3 regions of the Labrys neptuniae genome follow, and region 2 is predicted to be linked to each of the others. Evidence: predicted binding sites of a transcription regulator. Region 2 holds the regulator's gene; each other region holds the start of a gene.
The links. Region 2 encodes LexA, which represses DNA repair genes until DNA is damaged. Its sites were predicted from a motif close to TGTTCNNNNTGTGTTCNG; they were not measured.
Positions count from the first base shown of each region.

Region 1: recA (recombinase RecA) is a predicted target of LexA. The motif match lies at 2,595-2,612, and genes of this name have one in related genera.
Region 3: ABXS05_RS31170 (PA0069 family radical SAM protein) is a predicted target of LexA. The motif match lies at 2,157-2,174, and genes of this name have one in related genera.

Region 1 covers NZ_JBFNQD010000031.1:32,716-38,798, forward strand. Annotated here, with positions in the region: gene alaS (alanine--tRNA ligase) at 1-1,178, opposite strand, end outside; gene recA (recombinase RecA) at 1,392-2,465, opposite strand; gene ABXS05_RS34125 (NAD(P)-dependent oxidoreductase) at 2,781-3,698, shown strand; gene ABXS05_RS34130 (porin) at 3,771-4,946, opposite strand; gene ABXS05_RS34135 (fumarate hydratase) at 5,312-6,083, opposite strand, start outside.
Region 2 covers NZ_JBFNQD010000001.1:800,123-806,205, reverse strand. Annotated here, with positions in the region: gene ABXS05_RS03930 (hypothetical protein) at 1-731, shown strand, start outside; gene ABXS05_RS03925 (TOBE domain-containing protein) at 948-1,154, shown strand; gene ABXS05_RS03920 (pentapeptide repeat-containing protein) at 1,266-1,949, opposite strand; gene lexA (transcriptional repressor LexA) at 1,978-2,700, opposite strand; gene ABXS05_RS03910 (molybdopterin molybdotransferase MoeA) at 2,813-4,033, opposite strand; gene moaC (cyclic pyranopterin monophosphate synthase MoaC) at 4,030-4,533, opposite strand; gene trpC (indole-3-glycerol phosphate synthase TrpC) at 4,530-5,333, opposite strand; gene trpD (anthranilate phosphoribosyltransferase) at 5,339-6,083, opposite strand, start outside.
Region 3 covers NZ_JBFNQD010000021.1:24,114-30,196, forward strand. Annotated here, with positions in the region: gene ABXS05_RS31155 (Gfo/Idh/MocA family protein) at 1-151, shown strand, start outside; gene ABXS05_RS31160 (ABC transporter ATP-binding protein) at 333-1,412, shown strand; gene ABXS05_RS31165 (glycosyltransferase family protein) at 1,511-2,026, opposite strand; gene ABXS05_RS31170 (PA0069 family radical SAM protein) at 2,210-3,334, shown strand; gene ABXS05_RS31175 (hypothetical protein) at 3,394-3,846, opposite strand; gene rnhB (ribonuclease HII) at 4,033-4,605, shown strand; gene ABXS05_RS31185 (RbsD/FucU family protein) at 4,816-5,262, opposite strand; gene ABXS05_RS31190 (ABC transporter permease) at 5,272-6,083, opposite strand, start outside.

The sequences.
Region 1 (6,083 bases), on a different contig from region 2:
TCGTAGAGGGTGAAGGCGACATCGCCCGAGAAGACCTGGCCGTCGCCGAGCTTCAAGGTCTCGGCGTCGAGCAAGGCAAGGCCCCGCTCCAGCGTGCGCCGGAAACTGGTTTCCTCCAGGCGCAGGGTCTCGCTGATCAGGGCTTCGGCCCGCACGAGCTCGGGATAGGCGGCGCCCATCTCGCGCACCAGTGCCGGCACCAGCTTCCACATGACGGGTTCCTTGGCGCCGAGCAGGGAGATGTGGCGCATGGCGCGCCTCATGATGCGACGCAGCACATAGCCCCTGCCCTCGTTCGATGGCAGCACGCCGTCGGCGACCAGGAAGGAGGAAGCACGCAGATGGTCGGCAATGACGCGGTGGCTGGCCAGAGCCGGGCCCTCGGCCGGCACGCCGATCGCCTCGACCGACGCACGGATCAGGGCCTGGAAGAGATCGATGTCGTAATTGTTGTGCTTGTTCTGCAGCACGGTGGCGATGCGCTCGAGACCCATGCCGGTATCGATCGAGGGATGCGGCAGGTTGACACGCTCGCCGCCCACCAGTTCCTCGAACTGCATGAAGACGAGGTTCCAGATCTCGATGAAGCGGTCGCCATCCTCGTCCGGCGAGCCGGGCGGGCCACCCCAGATGTGGTCGCCGTGATCGTAGAAGATTTCCGAGCACGGACCGCAGGGGCCGGTATCGCCCATGCGCCAGAAATTGTCTGAGGTCGGGATGCGGATGATGCGGTCATCCGGCAGTCCGGCGATCTTCTTCCACAGCCGATGGGCCTCGTCATCCTCGGAGAACACCGTCACCAGGAGCTTGGACGCCGGCAGGCCGAAATCCTTGGTGATCAGGTTCCAGGCGAGTTCGATCGCGCGATCCTTGAAATAGTCGCCGAAGGAGAAGTTTCCGAGCATCTCGAAGAAGGTGTGATGCCGGGCCGTATAGCCGACATTGTCGAGATCATTGTGCTTGCCGCCGGCGCGTACGCATTTCTGCGAAGTCGCGGCGCGCGAATAGGGACGCTTCTCGATGCCGGTGAAGACGTTTTTGAACTGCACCATGCCGGCATTGGTGAACATCAGGGTCGGATCGTTGCGCGGCACCAGCGGCGAGGACGCCACGGCCTCGTGGCCGTTCCGCACGAAATAGTCGAGGAAGGTGGATCGGATCTCGTTGACGCCGCTCATGCCCAATTTGCCTATTTGGCCCAAGTGCCTGTTTGGCTGGTCCCTTCCTTACGGCCTGGCCAGCAATCATGGTGGTGGGGCGTTGTAGCGAGGCTGTTTCGGCCTGTCGAGGCGCTCATTCACGAAAAACCCGCCTGCCGGGCCTGACAGGCGGGTTTTTCAGGACCAAGCGGCAAGGATCGCTCCCCGAACCTGCGGGGGACGGCAGCCGCCTCAATCGTCCTCGGCGTCCGCCGGATCGATATTGTCGAGGATGCGTTCGGCGATCAGGCCGGCATTCTGGCGAATCTGGCCCTCGATCTTGTCGGCGACATCCGGATTGTCCTTGAGGAACTGCTTGGCGTTCTCCCGGCCCTGGCCGAGGCGCTGGCTCTCATAGCTGAACCAGGCACCGGACTTCTCGACCACGCCGGCCTTGACGCCGAGATCGATCAGTTCGCCCACCTTCGAGACGCCCTCGCCATACATGATGTCGAATTCGATCTGCTTGAAGGGCGGCGCCACCTTGTTCTTGACCACCTTCACGCGGGTCTGGTTGCCGACCACCTCTTCCCTGTCCTTGATCGCACCGATACGGCGGATGTCGAGGCGGACCGAGGCGTAGAATTTCAGGGCGTTGCCGCCCGTGGTGGTTTCCGGGCTGCCATACATCACGCCGATCTTCATGCGGATCTGGTTGATGAAGATGACCATCGAGTTGGAACGCCCGATCGAGGCCGTCAGCTTGCGCAGCGCCTGGCTCATCAGGCGGGCTTGCAGGCCTGGCTGCACATCACCCATCTCGCCTTCGATTTCGGCCTTGGGCGTCAGCGCCGCGACGGAGTCGATCACGATGACGTCGATCGCACCCGAGCGCACCAGCGTGTCGCAGATCTCGAGCGCCTGCTCGCCGGTGTCGGGCTGCGAGATCAGCAATTCATCGAGATTGACGCCGAGCTTGCGGGCATAGACCGGATCAAGCGCATGTTCGGCGTCGATGAACGCGCAGACACCGCCCCTTTTCTGGGCCTCGGCGACGCTATGCAGCGCCAGCGTGGTCTTGCCCGAGGATTCCGGCCCGTAGATCTCGATGACCCGGCCCTTGGGCAGGCCGCCGACACCGAGCGCGATGTCGAGACCAAGAGAACCGGTGGAGATCGCCTCCACCTCCATCGTCTTGGTACCCTTGCCGAGCCGCATGATCGAGCCCTTGCCGAAGGAGCGTTCGATCTGTGATAGGGCGGCGTCGAGCGCCTTCGTCTTGTCCATGGAGCTTCCTTCGACCAAGCGCAGCTGCGTCTGACTCATATGCCCGTTTCCCTATCAAGCACGAACGGATTCGTCATCCGGACCAATCAATTTCCAACACCGGGCTGCAATCTTGTCGCAATTCGAAGCCCCGTGGCGCTATGTACCCATTTTGTTCTCGTTAACGCAAGTTCTATTTTTGTTCTCAAATTTCTTATTTAACAAAGGCTGATCACCGGGCGGCTTGCGATAAATCATCATACCATTGCACCGATCAGGCTTGCGCCCCAAGGCCCTCCCCGTCCAAACTCCTCGCCGGCAGGATGCGCCGGCAACCCGATCGGCAAATGCGGGACAGGAAACGGGACGATTGCAATGACGAATGCGCAGGAAAGCGTCGGCTTCATCGGAGTCGGCTATATGGGCCATGGCATGGCCAAGAATATCGTGGAGAAGGGCTATGCGCTGACGGTGATGGGGCATCGCAACAGAGCGCCGGTGGAGGATCTCGTGGCGCGCGGCGCAAAGGAAGCCAAGACCCCGCGCGAGATCGGCGCCGCTTCCAGCATCGTCTTCCTGTGCGTCACCGGCTCGCGGCAGGTCGAAGCACTGATACGGGGTCCCGACGGGCTCAAGGCCGGCCTGAAGCCGGGCTCCGTCGTCGTCGACTGCTCGACTTCCGATCCGAACTCGACCCTGGCGCTCGCTGCCGAACTCGCCGAAGCCGGCATCGACTATGCCGATGCTCCGCTCGGCCGCACGCCAAAGGAGGCCTGGGAAGGCACGCTCGACACCATGATCGGCGCCAGCGACGCCCTGTTCGAGCGCCTCAAGCCGGTGATATCGACCTGGGCCGGACGCATCGTGCATATCGGCGGCACGGGTGACGGTCATCGCATGAAGCTGCTCAACAATTTCGTGTCGCTGGGCTATGCCGCCCTCTATGCTGAGGCCCTCGCCTTGTCGCAGAAGGTCGGTATCACGCCCAAGCGTTTCGACAGCGTCATTCGCGGCGGGCGCATGGATTGCGGCTTCTACCAGACCTTCTCGCGCTGGGTGCTGGAGGGTGACGAGAACGCCCACAAATTCACCATCGCCAATGCCTTCAAGGACCTGACCTATCTGGAGGCGATGGCGGATGCGGCCGGGCTGGTCAATCCGATCGGCAATGCGGTGAAGAACTCGTTCGGCGTGGCGATGGCCGCCGGCGGTGCGGAGCGCTACGTGCCGATGCTCACCGACTATATCGGCCGCCTGAACGGCACCGATCTCACCCCGGCCAACCAGAACTGACCGGACACCAGATGCGAAACGCCGCGCTCCTTCGTGAGCGCGGCGTTCATGTTTCCACCTGTATAAACCAGGTCAGAAGGTACGGCGTAAGCGCACGCCGGCACCGACGGCGTCAACCGTCTTGCTGTTCAGCCCTTCCGGGTCCTTGTTCTGGTACCAGACTTCGGCACCGGCGATGAAGCCCTTGACCACGGTGTAGTTCACCTGACCGCCAACGACATAGTAGTTGAAATTGTCGGTGATATTGGACGCGATGCGCGGTGCGTCGAAGTGCAGATAGCCGCCGAACAGGATGGCCTGCAGGTTCTTGGTCACGTTGAGACCGGCCTCGCCCTGCACGGCAAAGCCCTTGGCGCTATCGAGATCATGGATCGCGCCGTTGGTTATGTAGGCGTCCGTGCCTCCAAAGCCCAGGGTGGACGAGCCGTTCGGCTGGGAACCACCGACGCCGAGATATTTCACCGCTCCGTCCGCGTAACTCGCTTCGGCTGCGATATAGGCGCCCTCGAGAACCGGTAGGTTGACGTTGCCGCCAACACCGATCGAATAGCCATATTTCGTACTGTAGCCGGCCGTTGCGCTGCGATTCTGATGAAGGGCGCCCATCACCTGGAAACGGCCCCACCCGTTCTTGTTGTCGTCATAGCCGATGACGCCGACGATATCCGGCATCTGGGCACCGCCGACGCCACCGGCAACCGTGACGCCGTCGACCACGACATTGTTTCCGTAGACCGAGGCATTGGCACGGTGATCGCGGCCGTCTTCGATCGACAGGGTGGCGTAGGCCTTGTCGAACTGCGCCGTATAGCTGATCAGGTTGCGTCGGCCCTGCTCGCCGAAATAGGGCGCGAAGAACTCGGCCTGATAATTGGGGTCGTAGAAGGCATAGGGCGACCAGGCATAACCGGCCGTCAAGCCGCCGAACTGCAGATAGGCCTGGCGTACCTGGAAGGTGTCATGCGTAGCCGCACCCGCGTTCGACTCGGCCTGGAGTTCGAAGAAGGAGCGCAGCATGCCCCAATCGGTCTGGGTGCGCGCATCGAAGCGGATGCGGGCATTGGTCCGGAACTGCGTCTGGCTGATGTTGCGCTTGCCCGTGGCATTGCTGGGCGCTTGCGCGAACCAATAGTCGGCGCGGATCTGGCCGCTGATCTTCAGGCAGGTATCGGTACCCGGAATATAGAAGAAGCCCGGACCAAACGCCGTACATACCTTCACATATTCGACGGCCTCGCCCTTGCTCATCGGCAAGTCCGCGGCAGAAGCCGCAACAATGCTAAGAAATCCGGCACCAGCACCGAGTAAAATTGCACGAATAGACATGGAAATACCTCGATCTCATAAGTCGACCCTTTCAAAAGGGCCTCTCTCTTCGGCAAGCCGGCAAAGCAATATTGGGCATACCGAAGAGGCGCGGTCGTTGTGCACCGCGATATCGAAGCTTTCCTCCCAGGCGAGACATTACACAATGTTAAGGTGAGTCACCGTTCTGACACAAAAGGGCTTTGTCCATGACAGTTGCGAATTCGCAACAGCACGCAAGACGTGCATGAAAAAGGCCCCTCCCTTTTCAGGAAGAGGCCTCGCCGAAAAAGTGGGGATGAGCGAACTCAACCGAGGTTGAGTTCCTTGAAGAAGTCGTTGCCCTTGTCGTCGATGACGATGAAGGCCGGGAAGTCCTCGACCTCGATGCGCCAGACCGCCTCCATCCCGAGTTCGGGATATTCGAGCACCTCGACCTTCTTGATGCAGTCCTGGGCGAGGCGCGCGGCCGGGCCGCCGATCGAGCCGAGATAGAAGCCGCCATGCTTGGCGCAGGCCTCGCGGACCTGGGCGGAGCGGTTGCCCTTGGCCAGCATCACCATCGAGCCGCCAGCCGCCTGGAACTGGTCGACATAGCTATCCATCCGGCCCGCCGTGGTGGGGCCGAAGGAGCCGGAGGCATAGCCGGCCGGCGTCTTGGCCGGGCCGGCGTAATAGACCGGGTGGTTCTTGAGGTAGTCGGGCAGCCCTCCCCCCGCTTCCAGCCGTTCGCGCAGCTTGGAATGGGCGAGGTCACGGGCCACGATGATGGGCCCCGTCAGCGACACACGCGTCTTTACCGGATGGCGCGACAGGGTCTCCAGGATATTGGACATCGGCTGGTTGAGATCGATCTTCACCACCGCTCCGCCGAGCTTGCTCTCGTCGATCTCGGGCAGGAAGCGCGCCGGATTGTGCTCGAGTTCCTCCAGGAAGACGCCGTCCCGGGTGATCTTGCCCATGGCCTGGCGGTCGGCCGAGCAGGAAACCCCAAGGCCGATCGGCAGGCTGGCGCCGTGGCGCGGCAGGCGGATGACGCGAACGTCGTGGCAGAAATACTTGCCGCCGAACTGGGCGCCG
Region 2 (6,083 bases):
TGACCGGCGACTTCTATTTGGGGGCGGGCAACGATACCTTTGTCGGTGGTGCCAGTGTCGAATATGTCCACGATCAGGCCGGCAACGACATCTATGGCCTCGGTGCGGGCAATGACGTCTATTTTGCCTCGAACGATGGCGGTACCGACAAGGTGGATGGCAGCACCGGGATCGACGTCTTCACTGTCGATCCCGCTACGACCGACCCGCTCAATATCAATCTGGGCATCACGGCGGCTCTCGGCCTGAATGCTCAGACCGCAACCTTCGGCACATCCGGCGGCAGCGAGAATGTGAAAGGCTTCGAGATCGTGTGGGGCACCGCCGGCAACGACACCATCGTCGGCGGAGCGATAGCGGAAACACTGCACGGCAATGACGGCAACGACATTATCGCCGGCGGCGTTGGAGCCGACATCCTTTGGGGGGAGGGCGGCAACGACATCTTCAAACTGCTGGGCGTCAAGGACAGCGGATTGACCCGTGCGGCAACCGACACGATCATGGACTTCACCCAAGGCGAGGACAAAATCGACCTCAGTTTTCAGGAGTTCCACAGCCTGATCGCCAATAGCGATTTCACCGGCTCGTCGGGTGAACTGCGTTATATCTTCCAGGGTGGGCAGACCATGCTGCAGGGCGATATAAATGGTGACAAGAAGGCGGATTTTCAGATCGCGATCCAGGGCACGGTCAATTTGCAAAGCAGCGACATCATCGGCCTCACCTGAGCGTTGGCTGCATCGCGTCTGAGCGAGAAGGTGGCGGCCCCATGGGCCTCCGCCCGCAATTTTCGGGGTAACGATCGCGCGTTTTGAGGCGGTTACCCCGATCGTACCCGCCGTCTGGAAGGGGCCACCGCCACGCTAATTTCACCAGTATTTGCCGGTGGACATTGCTTCAGGAATGATGATGATCGCGTCTTTCGCGTCGCCAAGGGAAGTTTCATGAAAATCAGCGCCCGCAACCAGATCAAGGGCACGATCAAGAGCGTGACGAAGGGGCAGACGACCTCCCACATCCAGCTCGAGGTCAACGGCACCATCATTACTGCGTCGATCACCAATGAGGCCGTCGACGACCTCAATCTCAAGCCCGGCCAGAATGCCTATGCCGTCATCAAGGCCTCAGACGTCATGATTGCTGTCGACTGACCTGTCTTCCCGGTTCATGACGACCTTCGGCGGTGCTCGGGCGAATAGTGGTTCGAGCACTCCTGGTTGCCTGGTGTCGAGCGGATTAGCCTGCGAATTCCGGAGGTTCTCTCAGGCAATCCGCAAGCCCAGTTCGGCCAGCAATTGGCCGGCCTGGCCTTTCGAGATCGTGGCGCCCTTGAAATAACGGGTGTCTGCCAGCTTCAGCCCGCCGAGATCGGCACCGCGCAAGTCGGCACCCTCGAAGCGAGCATCGACAAGATTGGCATCACGCAGACTGCATTCCTCGAAGATCGCCTCGCGAAAATCACATTGGCGCAAATCGGCCTGGGTGAAGTCGAGGCGACGCAGCACGCTCTTCCGGAAGGAAAAGGCCGGCAGCTTGGCCGACATCAGCAGAACTTCCTCGAAAACCAGCCCCAGCCCCGAGGTTTCGGAGAGGTCCGCCCCGGTCAGCTTGCAACCGGTAAAAGCCGTCGAGGCCGCCTTGGCGCGCCGGAAGCTGGTATTGCTGTAATCACCGGTGCGGAACGCCGCTTCCTCCAGGTCCGTGCCACGGAAATCGGCGCCGCTCGCTTTGCAGTTGCGCCAGAGTGTATTGGCAAGCCTGGCGCCGACCAGCTTGGCGTTTCTGAGCCTGCAGCGCTCGAAGGCCCAATGAGAGAGATCGAGACGCGAAAGATCGCACTCCTCCATCTCGCAATCGACGAGGGAATGCGGAAGCTTCGCCGCGAGCAGGTTTTCGACATCGCGGCGCCGCAAGCTGCAGTTCGCGATCGCGCGAAGCGCGTTCATAGCCGGCAAGCCACGATGTCGGCCACGCTCAATAGCGACGGAACAAACCGACCAGCTTGCCCTGGATCTGCACCCGGTCGGGCCCGAAGATACGGGTTTCATAGGCCGGATTGGCGGCCTCCAGTGCGATGGAGGCTCCGCGCTTGCGCAGGCGCTTGAGTGTCGCCTCCTCGTCGTCGATCAGTGCCACGACGATGTCGCCGGTATCGGCGTGGTCCTGGCGGCGGATAAGCACGGTGTCATTGTCGAAGATACCGGCTTCGATCATGGAATCGCCGCGCACTTCCAGGGCGAAATGATCGCCGGAGGACAACATTTCCGGCGTGACGCTGATGGTGTGGCTCTTGGACTGGATGGCGGAGACCGGCGTGCCGGCGGCGATACGCCCCATCACCGGGACGAGGACCGGCCGGCCGACCTCGTCGTCAATTTCAGGCCTGACGGGGCGAACCTTGCCGAGATTGCCCTCGATTACATTGGGGCGGAAACCACGCTGGGAAGAGGCGAGCGACAGGCCGCCACCGCTCGGCACCGCCGATTCGGGCAAGCGCACCACTTCCAGCGCACGGGCGCGGTTGGGCAGGCGCCGAATGAAGCCACGCTCCTCCAGCGCCATGATCAGGCGGTGAATGCCGGACTTGGACCTGAGGTCCAGTGCTTCCTTCATCTCATCGAAGGAAGGAGGCACACCCTGTTCCTTCAGGCGCTCATGAATGAACCGAAGCAATTCATGTTGTTTCTTGGTCAGCATGGCTATCCCGTCGTGGCGGCCGCGAATCACGGTGAAGGTGTAAACAAAACAAGAACAGTGCTACATGTTCCTACTGTGTTCTGCAACAATGAAGTTCAGGTTAAAGACGTGGTCAATAGCCGGCCGCACGGAGATCGATGATCTCGCAGGTCTCACCCGCCTTTGCTTCGGGTGCGAAGGGCGGCCGGATCACCAGGCAGTCGGCATGCTGCATCACGCTGACGAGCGACGAATCCTGCAGTGCCAATGGCTCTACCTTGAGGATGTCTGACGTATCGTCAAGCAGGAAGCGGGCCCGTATATAATCCTCGCGGACATCGTTGGCCGGCCAGGAGCGGGCAAAGACGGCCTTGCGGCGTGGCGGGCCGGCGTCGGAACGGCCAAGCAACGCGCGCAGCAGCGGCACCAGGAAGAGGACGCCGCAAACCACGGAGGAGACCGGATTGCCCGGCAGTCCGAGGATGTGCATGGCGCCGAGCCGCCCATGCAGCAGCGGCTTGCCTGGCCGCATCGCGATTTTCCAGAAGCCTAGCCGCATGCCTTCGCGGGTCAACGCGGTCTGGATCAGATCGTGATCGCCGACGGAGGCGCCACCGATGGTGACGAGCACATCGGCCTTTTCGGCGCGAGCTCGCTTGATGGCGGCTTCCAGGGCCGGGAAGTCGTCGCTGGCGATGCCGAGGTCGAGCACTTCGCCGCCTTCGGCCTCGACAAGGGCGCGGATGGCGAAATTGTTGGAGGCAACGATCTGGTTTTCGCCGATGGCCTGGCCGGGCAATACCAGTTCGTCGCCGGTGGCGAGGATGGCGACCTTGGGGCGGCGGTGGACCGGCAGACCAGGGTGGTTCATTGCGGCGGCGAGGGCGATATCGCGGGGGCCGATGACGGTTCCAGGCCTCAGGGCCTCACGGCCTTCGGCAAAATCCAGTCCGCGGCCCCGGATATGCTGGCCGGGCTTGGCCGTGGCCTCCAGGATGACGCGATTGCCGTCGCGCCGGGTCTGTTCCTGGATCACCACGGTGTCGGCGCCGTCAGGTACGGGCGCGCCCGTAAAGATGCGCACGGCCTGGTTCTCGCCGACCCGACCGGCATAGCCATGCCCGGCGGCAGACTCGCCGATCAATTCGAGGCTGGCTCCCTGCTTGGCGTCATCCACGCGTACTGCATAGCCGTCCATGGCCGAGGCGTTGAAACCGGGCTGGGTTCTCAGCGCGGTGATGGCGGAAGCAAGCACGCGTCCGCGCGTGGCGTGCAGTGGCACGGTTTCGACAGGAAGCGGGGTGACGCCGGCAACCACCTTGGCCAGCGCGTCCGCGACGGGAAGCAGGCTCATGGATTTTCCTCCGCATGCCAATCGCCGGATTTGCCGCCGGACTTCTCTACGAGCCTGATCGCCTCGATGCGCATGCCCCGGTCGGCGGCTTTGACCATGTCATAGATGGTCAGGCAGGCGACGGAAACAGCGGTCAGCGCTTCCATCTCCACGCCGGTCTGACCCGCGACCTTGGCTGTCGCCCGCACCGTCAGACCGGGCAGAGCGGTGTCGGGCTCGATCTCGACGGCGACCTTGCTGAGGAGCAGCGGGTGGCAGAGCGGAATGAGTTCATGGGTTTTCTTGGCGGCCATGATACCGGCGATGCGGGCCGTGGCGCGAACATCACCTTTCTTGGCATCACCCGACAAGACGAGGTCGAGCGTCTCGCGCTGCATCACCACCCGCCCTTCGGCAATTGCGGTGCGGCTCGTCACGGCCTTTTGCGAAACATCGACCATGTTCGCCTCGCCGGAGGCGTCGAGATGGGTAAGGCTAGGATTCGTATTTTGCCGGCTCATGCCGCCTGGTCCACAGACAGCAGGGCACGCGTGGCGGCGGCGACGTCGGCCTGGCGCATCAGGCTCTCGCCCACCAGGAAGGTGTTCACATCAGCCTTCTGCAGGCGCTGGACGTCGCCGGGTGTGAAGATGCCGCTTTCGCCGACCAGGAGACGATCGCCGGGCACCAGCGGCGCCAGTGTCTCGGTCGTCTCCAGGCGGGTGACAAAGTCGTTGAGATCGCGATTGTTGATGCCGATCATGCCGACATCGAGCGTGAGGGACCGCTCGAGCTCGTCGTGATTGTGGATCTCGCACAGCACGTCGAGGGACCAGTCCTTGGCGGCCGCGATCAGCGCACGGGCTTCGGCGTCGGTGACGCTGGCCATGATCACCAGGATGCAGTCGGCACCCCAGGCTCTTGCTTCCACCACCTGGTAGGGATCGTAGAGGAAGTCCTTGCGCAAGGCGGGCAGCGATACCGCCGCACGTGCCGCGGTGAGGAACTCGGGCCGCCCCTGGAAGGAGGGCTCGTCGGTCAGCACGGAAAGACAGGCCGCTCCGCCGGCTTCATAGGCGCGGGCAAGTGCCGGAGGGTCGAAATCGGCGCGGATCAGGCCCTTGGACGGACTCGCCTTCTTGATCTCGGCAATCAAAGCAGTATTGCCGGCGTCGAGCTTGGCCTGCAGAGCTCTCTGGAAGCCCCGTACGGGACTGGCGCGGTCCGCCAGCTTGATCAGCTCCGGCAGCGGGCGTGCCGCCTTCGCTGCCTCGATCTCGCGGCGCTTATAGGCTTCGATCTTCTGGAGAATGGTGGCCATGGCACTCACGCGTTGGAAATTTCAACCAAACGGTTGAGCGTTGCTAGGGCCTTGCCCTTATCGACGGATTCGCGGGCGAGGGTTACCCCATCCGCCAGGCTCGGCACGCGTCCCGCCACGAGCAGGGCAGCGCCGGCATTCAGGAGGGCGATGTCCCGATAGGGAGTCTTTTCGCCTTCGAGCACGGCCCGCAACGCCAACGCGTTGTGGGCGGCGTCGCCGCCCTTGAGATCCTCGGGTGTCGCAACGCGCAGCCCAACCTCTTCGGGCGTGATGACGCCGTGGCTGATCTCGCCGTTCTCCAGGGAAACGATCTCGGTGGGGCCGGTGGTGGTGATTTCGTCGAGCCCGTCACTGCCATGCACGGCGATGATGCGCGTCGATCCCAGGGTCTTGAGCACCTCGACCATTGGCTGCAGCCATTGGCGGGCATAGACACCGAGCAATTGCCGCTTGACGCCGGCGGGGTTGGACAGGGGGCCGAGCAGGTTGAAGATCGTGCGCGTGCCGAGTTCGACGCGGGTGGGGCCGACATGCTTCATGGCGCCGTGATGGGCTGGCGCGAACATGAAACCGACGCCCGCCAGCGTGATGCAGCGGGCGATACCCTCGGGCTTCAGCTCGATGTTGACGCCGAGCGCAGTCAGCACGTCCGCGGCACCGGATTTGGAGGAGAGGGCGCGATTGCCATGCTTGGCAACCTTCACGCCCGCGCCGGCCACGATCAGGGAAGCGGCCGTCGAGACATTG
Region 3 (6,083 bases), on a different contig from region 2:
GCATAGCCGCGGACCGGTGCCGGTCACGGTCGATGATGCGCGCCGGGCGCTGGAACTGGCGACTGCCTTCTATCACTCGGCCCAGACCGGCAGCGACGTCAAGCTGCCGATCGGGCCGGATCACCCCAAATATCGCGGTTGGCGGCCTTAGAGAACCGCCCGCAAATGAGGACGTGTCATCCCCGGCACGGCCAACGGCCGTGGGAAGGGGATCCAGGGGCCGTTGGACACACCTAATAGTCCCTGGATCCCCTTCCCGGGGTCTACGACCCCGCCGGGGATGACAGTCCCTTGGGTTCAATCAAGTGCGAATGGCTTGTAGGGAGGACGGCATGGCGACCAGCATCAGGCTCGACAAGGTGGTGAAGCGCTATGGTTCGCTGGACGTGATTCATGGCGTCGACCTCGTCATCGAACCGGGCGAGTTCACGGTGTTCGTCGGCCCGTCCGGCTGCGGCAAGTCCACTCTCCTGCGCATGATCGCCGGGCTCGAGCCGATCTCGGGCGGCGACCTCCTCATCGACGGCGAGCGCATGAACAATGTGCCGGCCTCGCGCCGGGGCATCGCCATGGTGTTCCAGTCCTATGCCCTCTACCCCCACATGACGGTGTACAAGAACCTCGCCTTCGGCCTGGAAACCGCCGGCTACAAGCGGGCCGAGATCGAGACGCGGGTGCACCATGCCGCCCGGATCCTCAAGATCGAGAATTATCTGCAGCGTCGCCCCAAGGCCCTGTCCGGCGGGCAGCGCCAGCGCGTCGCCATCGGGCGGGCCATCGTGCGCGAACCGCGCATCTTCCTGTTCGACGAGCCGCTCTCCAATCTCGACGCGGAACTGCGCGTGCAGATGCGGGTCGAGATCGCCAAGCTGCACCAGGACCTCGGCAACACTATGATCTATGTCACCCACGACCAGGTCGAGGCGATGACCATGGCCGACAAGATCGTCGTGCTGCGCGACGGCGTGGTGATGCAGGTCGGCGCACCGCTCGACCTCTACAACGCACCGGCCAACCAGTTCGTGGCCGGCTTCATCGGCTCGCCCAAGATGAACTTCCTGGCCGGCCGCCTGACCGGGACCGGCGATGCGATCGAAGTCGCCGGGCAATCGGTTCGCCTCGGCGCGCCACTGCCAGGCGCGACGGCAACGGCGCCCATCACTTTCGGCGTTCGCCCCGAGCACATCCTCGTCGGTAGCGAGGCCGGCGAGCCGCTCGGCGAGGTCAAGGTCCATCTGGTCGAGCATCTCGGTGGCGAGACGGTGCTCTATGCGACCACCACGGGCGGCGAGAACCTGACCATTTCGGCCCCCGGCCAGTTGCGGGTCCGCCATGGCGAAACCGTGCCGCTACGCGCCGACCCCGCCCTCTGCCATGTCTTCGACAGCGGGGGAGCTTCGCTGCGGCGATAGGTTCCCTGGGACCGCCGGCTTCCGGCCGGCTCTTCCTTTCCGCACGTGCGACGGTTCCAAGAGCCGGCTGGAAGCCGGCGGTCCCAGGAGCGCCTGCCTCACCGCACCGTCCCCACTCCACCCGTAAAAGCACGCGCGCGCAAGGCATGAGTCCCCAAGCGCCCGCCCGCCAGCAGCGCCTTGCGCGGCGCCAGCATGGCCTGCTTCCGTCTGCGGCTACGCGACAGCTTGAGCACGATTTCGCTGAGCCTTGCGCGCCAGCCATAATCGTCGACAGCGCCACGAAACAGCATCGCAACCGGCAGGTCGTTTGCTCTTTGCAATCGCTGCATCATCACGCCGGCTTCGCGGAACCAATCGCTTTCCAGCCGGACGCCCGGCGCCATCACCAGCACCCAGTCGCTGCGGGCAGCCTCCAGCCCGGCCCTGGCATCGCCCTCGACGATGACACAACCGACCGCGTCGGCGACCAGCCGCGTGCCCTGCGACGGCCCGGATTCCGCTACCACCACCACCTCGCGCACAAAGCCATCCGCCGCCGCCGGGACAAGGGCAGCCAGCGTTTCCGCCAGCGCGACTTCCTGGCCGTTTGCGGCGATAACGACACTGATCATGGCAAGTCTGGTCCGACTGGAACGGTCACTTTTTTCAAAGGTCCGCATATCATGCACCACCGCCCGACGTGAGGGGCGCGAAGGCGCGATCCTGCTCAAATGATTGGCATTTTGGTTTCGCTTGCCCGAATGTTCTCTTTTTGTTCTAATGGGAACAGAGAAATTTGATTCGCGGAGGCGGCCATGGGCGTGCCGATAAGCAAGGTCTCTCTCACCGATGCGGTGCCGGTGGGCACGACCGTTGTCGACATCGAGCGGCGGCGGGGACGCGGCGCCGGCTCCAATGCCAGTGGGCGCTTCGAGGGGCTGTCGCGCTTCATCGAGGATGACGGCTGGAACTCGATCGAGGAATTGCCGACCCTGCGCACCGAAATCCAGGAGGAGCAGGCCCGCAAGATCATCACCTTCAACGACTCGCCGGACATTTCCTTCGACCGTTCGATCAACCCCTATCGCGGTTGCGAACATGGTTGCGTCTATTGCTTCGCCCGGCCGACGCACGCGCATATGGGCCTCTCGCCGGGGCTCGACTTCGAGACCAAACTGTTCGCCAAGCCGAATGCCGCGTCCCTCTTGGAAAAGGAGTTGTCGGCGAAGAACTACCAGCCGCGCACCATCGCGATGGGCACCAATACCGATCCCTATCAGCCGATCGAGCGCCAGCGCTGCATTACTCGTTCCATCCTGGAGGTTCTCGATAGAGCCAGCCATCCGGTCGGCATCGTCACCAAATCGGGCCTGATCACGCGCGACATCGACATTCTCGCGCGTCTTGCCCGGCGTGGCCTCGTCAAGGTCGCTTTGTCGGTAACCACCCTCGACGCCAAGCTGTCCCGCTCGCTCGAACCGCGCGCGGCCACGCCGTCCCTGCGGCTGAAGGCCATGCGCCAATTGGCCGATGCCGGCATTCCCGTGACGGTGATGGTGGCGCCGATCATCCCCAAGATCAACGATGCCGAGATCGAGCGCATCCTCGAGGCGGCCCGTGCGGCTGGTGCCCGCGAGGCGGGTTACGTCATGCTGCGCCTGCCGCTGGAAATTTCGGGCCTGATGCGCGATTGGCTCAACGAGCATCGCCCCGATGCCATGAACCATGTCTTCTCGCTGATGCGCTCGAGCCGGGACGGCAAGGACTATGATTCACGCTGGGGCCTGCGCATGTCCGGCACCGGGCCCTATGCCTGGATGATCGGCCGGCGCTTCGAACTGGCAGCCGCGCGGCTCGGCATCAACGCCAGGCGGCTGAAACTGCGCACCGACCTGTTCACCCGCCCGGTGCGGATGGGCGAACAATTGGCATTGTTCTGATCAAGCCACTCTTTCGTCCATCGGTCGCGTTGCCCCGCCATCTGGCCAGCGGGTGGCAGTCATCCCTTGCTGTTGCCGAACCAGGACGAGCGCTGTGGCTTGGCCGGGGCAGAAGAAGGCTCGCTCACGGTGGGGCCGGGCAATTCGCTCACTGGTGTCAGGGTGGCCGAGGCCCAGAAGGAATTGCCGGCCAAGGCGTGCTCGGCGAGCTTGCGATAGGTCGCCAGGCGACGATCGATCCGCTCGCCGATGTCATAGGCGGCGAGTTCCTGGGGTGTCGGGTCACGACCGACTTCCTTCTTGAACGCCACCAGCCAGTCACGCTTGTTCTGCATGGAAAGGGAGAACGCGAGGAGGCCGACGACATCCTCTTCGTCATGCACCAGACGATCGAAAACATTGTCGGAGGCCAGGCCGGCCTTGGCCGGAGCCGGAGTTGATGCCACTTCGCTCTTGGGTTGATGGTCCTGAGAAGGCGCAACTGCCTCGATATCGGTCACGTTCTTTTGCATTCCACCTCGCCCTGCAACAAACGCTATCTGCCCAGACGCCAGCTACCGTCGTCGGCAACATGCCGTGAAATATTGCGGCTCAACTTGACACGGCAGAGATACAAAGCAAGTCACGATTTGTATCGGTACAGCTTCGACCCATCCTCCGCGCTGGACCTGTCGGCAGGAATCTTCTAACGCCAGTTCATGACAAAACTTCTTCTCGCTGGCGTCGACGAGGCTGGCCGGGGACCGCTGGCCGGCCCGGTTTCGGCAGCCGCCGTCATCCTTGATCCTGACAGAGTGCCCGTCGGCCTGGCCGATTCCAAGGTCATCACGGCGGCACGACGCGAGGAGCTCTATCAGGAGATCATGGCGTCGGCGCTTTCGGTGTCGGTTGCCTTTTCGAGCCCGGCTTTGATCGACCGGCTCAACATCCGCGGCGCCACGCTCGACGCCATGCGGCGAGCCGTCAGGGGCCTGTCCCTGCGCCCTTCGTCGGTGGAGATCGACGGCAAGGACGTGCCGCACGGCCTGCAGCTTCCGGCCCGCGCCATCATCGACGGCGATGCCCTGGTGCCGGCTATTTCCGCTGCCTCGATCATCGCCAAGGTCACCCGCGACCGCCTGATGATCAAGCTGGCGGTCACCTATCCGCTCTATGGCTTCGAGCGCCATATGGGCTACGGCACAGCCGAACATACCGCCGCCATCGACACGCATGGCCCCTGCCCGCACCACCGCCTGACATTCGGCAGGCTCAAGGCTTATCGGGTTTGAAGAGGAGGGACAGCGCGTCCCCCTCATCCGGCTGCCGCCACCTTCTCCCGCAAGGGGAGAAGGGATTTCATCGGGCTCGCTTTTGCCACATCCGGCCGCTTCAACATCGCGCGGCCTGTCCCACAAAGGCTCCTTCTTCCCTTGCGGGTGCCGTCAACTCCCTTGAGTTGACTAGAGGTCCCGGCAGGGGGATGAGGGGTGCAACACCTCCTACGGTGCGATCACGCCCTTGCGGAAGATGAAGCAGCCATAGAAGCGGCGCTCGCCGGTGGCGATGACGCAATAGGCTTTCTTGGCGTGTTCGTAGAATTCCATGCGCTCGATCGAGGTCATCGGCCAGGACTTGCCTTCCGCCTTGTCGATGGCCGCCTGCACCTCCTGCTGGACCGCCGGGATTTCGTCAGGCGAGCCGACGATCTCCATGCGGCGGGCCGAGTCGTCGACGAAGGTGTCGAGCGGCACGACCGAAAGCACGGCCTCGACCGCCCGCGCCGCCGTTACGCCGTCGATACGCAGGAGATCGCCCAGCACCGTTTCGCGGGCAACCGAGTCGGCCGGGAAATTGGTGTCGCAGATCACCAGCGTATCGCCATGGCCCATGGCCCGGAGGGCATAGAGCACATCGGCATTCAGCAACGGATCGATGTTCTTGAGCATGATACTTTCCTATTTTGCGATCTGCGCAGGCTTGGTCTGCATGAGTTTGGCCTGCAGGATGACGACGACCAGCAGGAAGGCGCCGCGCACCACCGACTGCCAATAGGCCGAGAGCGAGATCCAGCCCATGCCGTTCTCGAAATTGAGGATGGTGTAGATCAGGCCGAGCAGCAAGGCGCCGGCCAGTGTGCCGCCAATGGAGCCCTTGCCGCCCGTCAGCAGCGTGCCGCCCACCACCACCGAGGCGATGGCGATCAGCTCCCAGCCAATGCCTTCGATCGGCTGCCCCGCCCCGAATTGCGAGGCCAGGATCACGCCCGCCATGCCGGCCGTCACGCCGGAGATCACATAAACAGCGAAGATGGTACGATTGACCGGCAAACCCATCAGGCGGGAGGCTTCCGTGCCGCCACCGACCGCCAGCACGTGCCGGCCGAAGGAGGTGGAGTTGAGGGTCACCGCACCCACGATATAGGCCGCCAAGGCGATCCAGGCCGGCGTCGGGAAACTGAGGACGAAGCCGAGAATATTCGCAGCGATGCCGGCATTTTCGGCGTCCACCCATTCGGGCCTGATGAAGCTGAGCAGATCGCCCTGTCCGAGCACGGTGAAGGCGGTATCGTAGGAAGCCGAAACTGACTGGTTGTTGGCCAGCAGCAAGGCCGTACCCTGTGCCGCCAGCATGGTGGCCAGCGTCGCGATGAAAGGCAGGATCTTCAGGCGGGTGATGATCAGCGCATTGATGAGGCCGACAATCGCCCCCGCCGCAAGCCCGCCAGCCACACCGGCAAGCAAGCCATAGGAGCTGAGATAGGCGGACA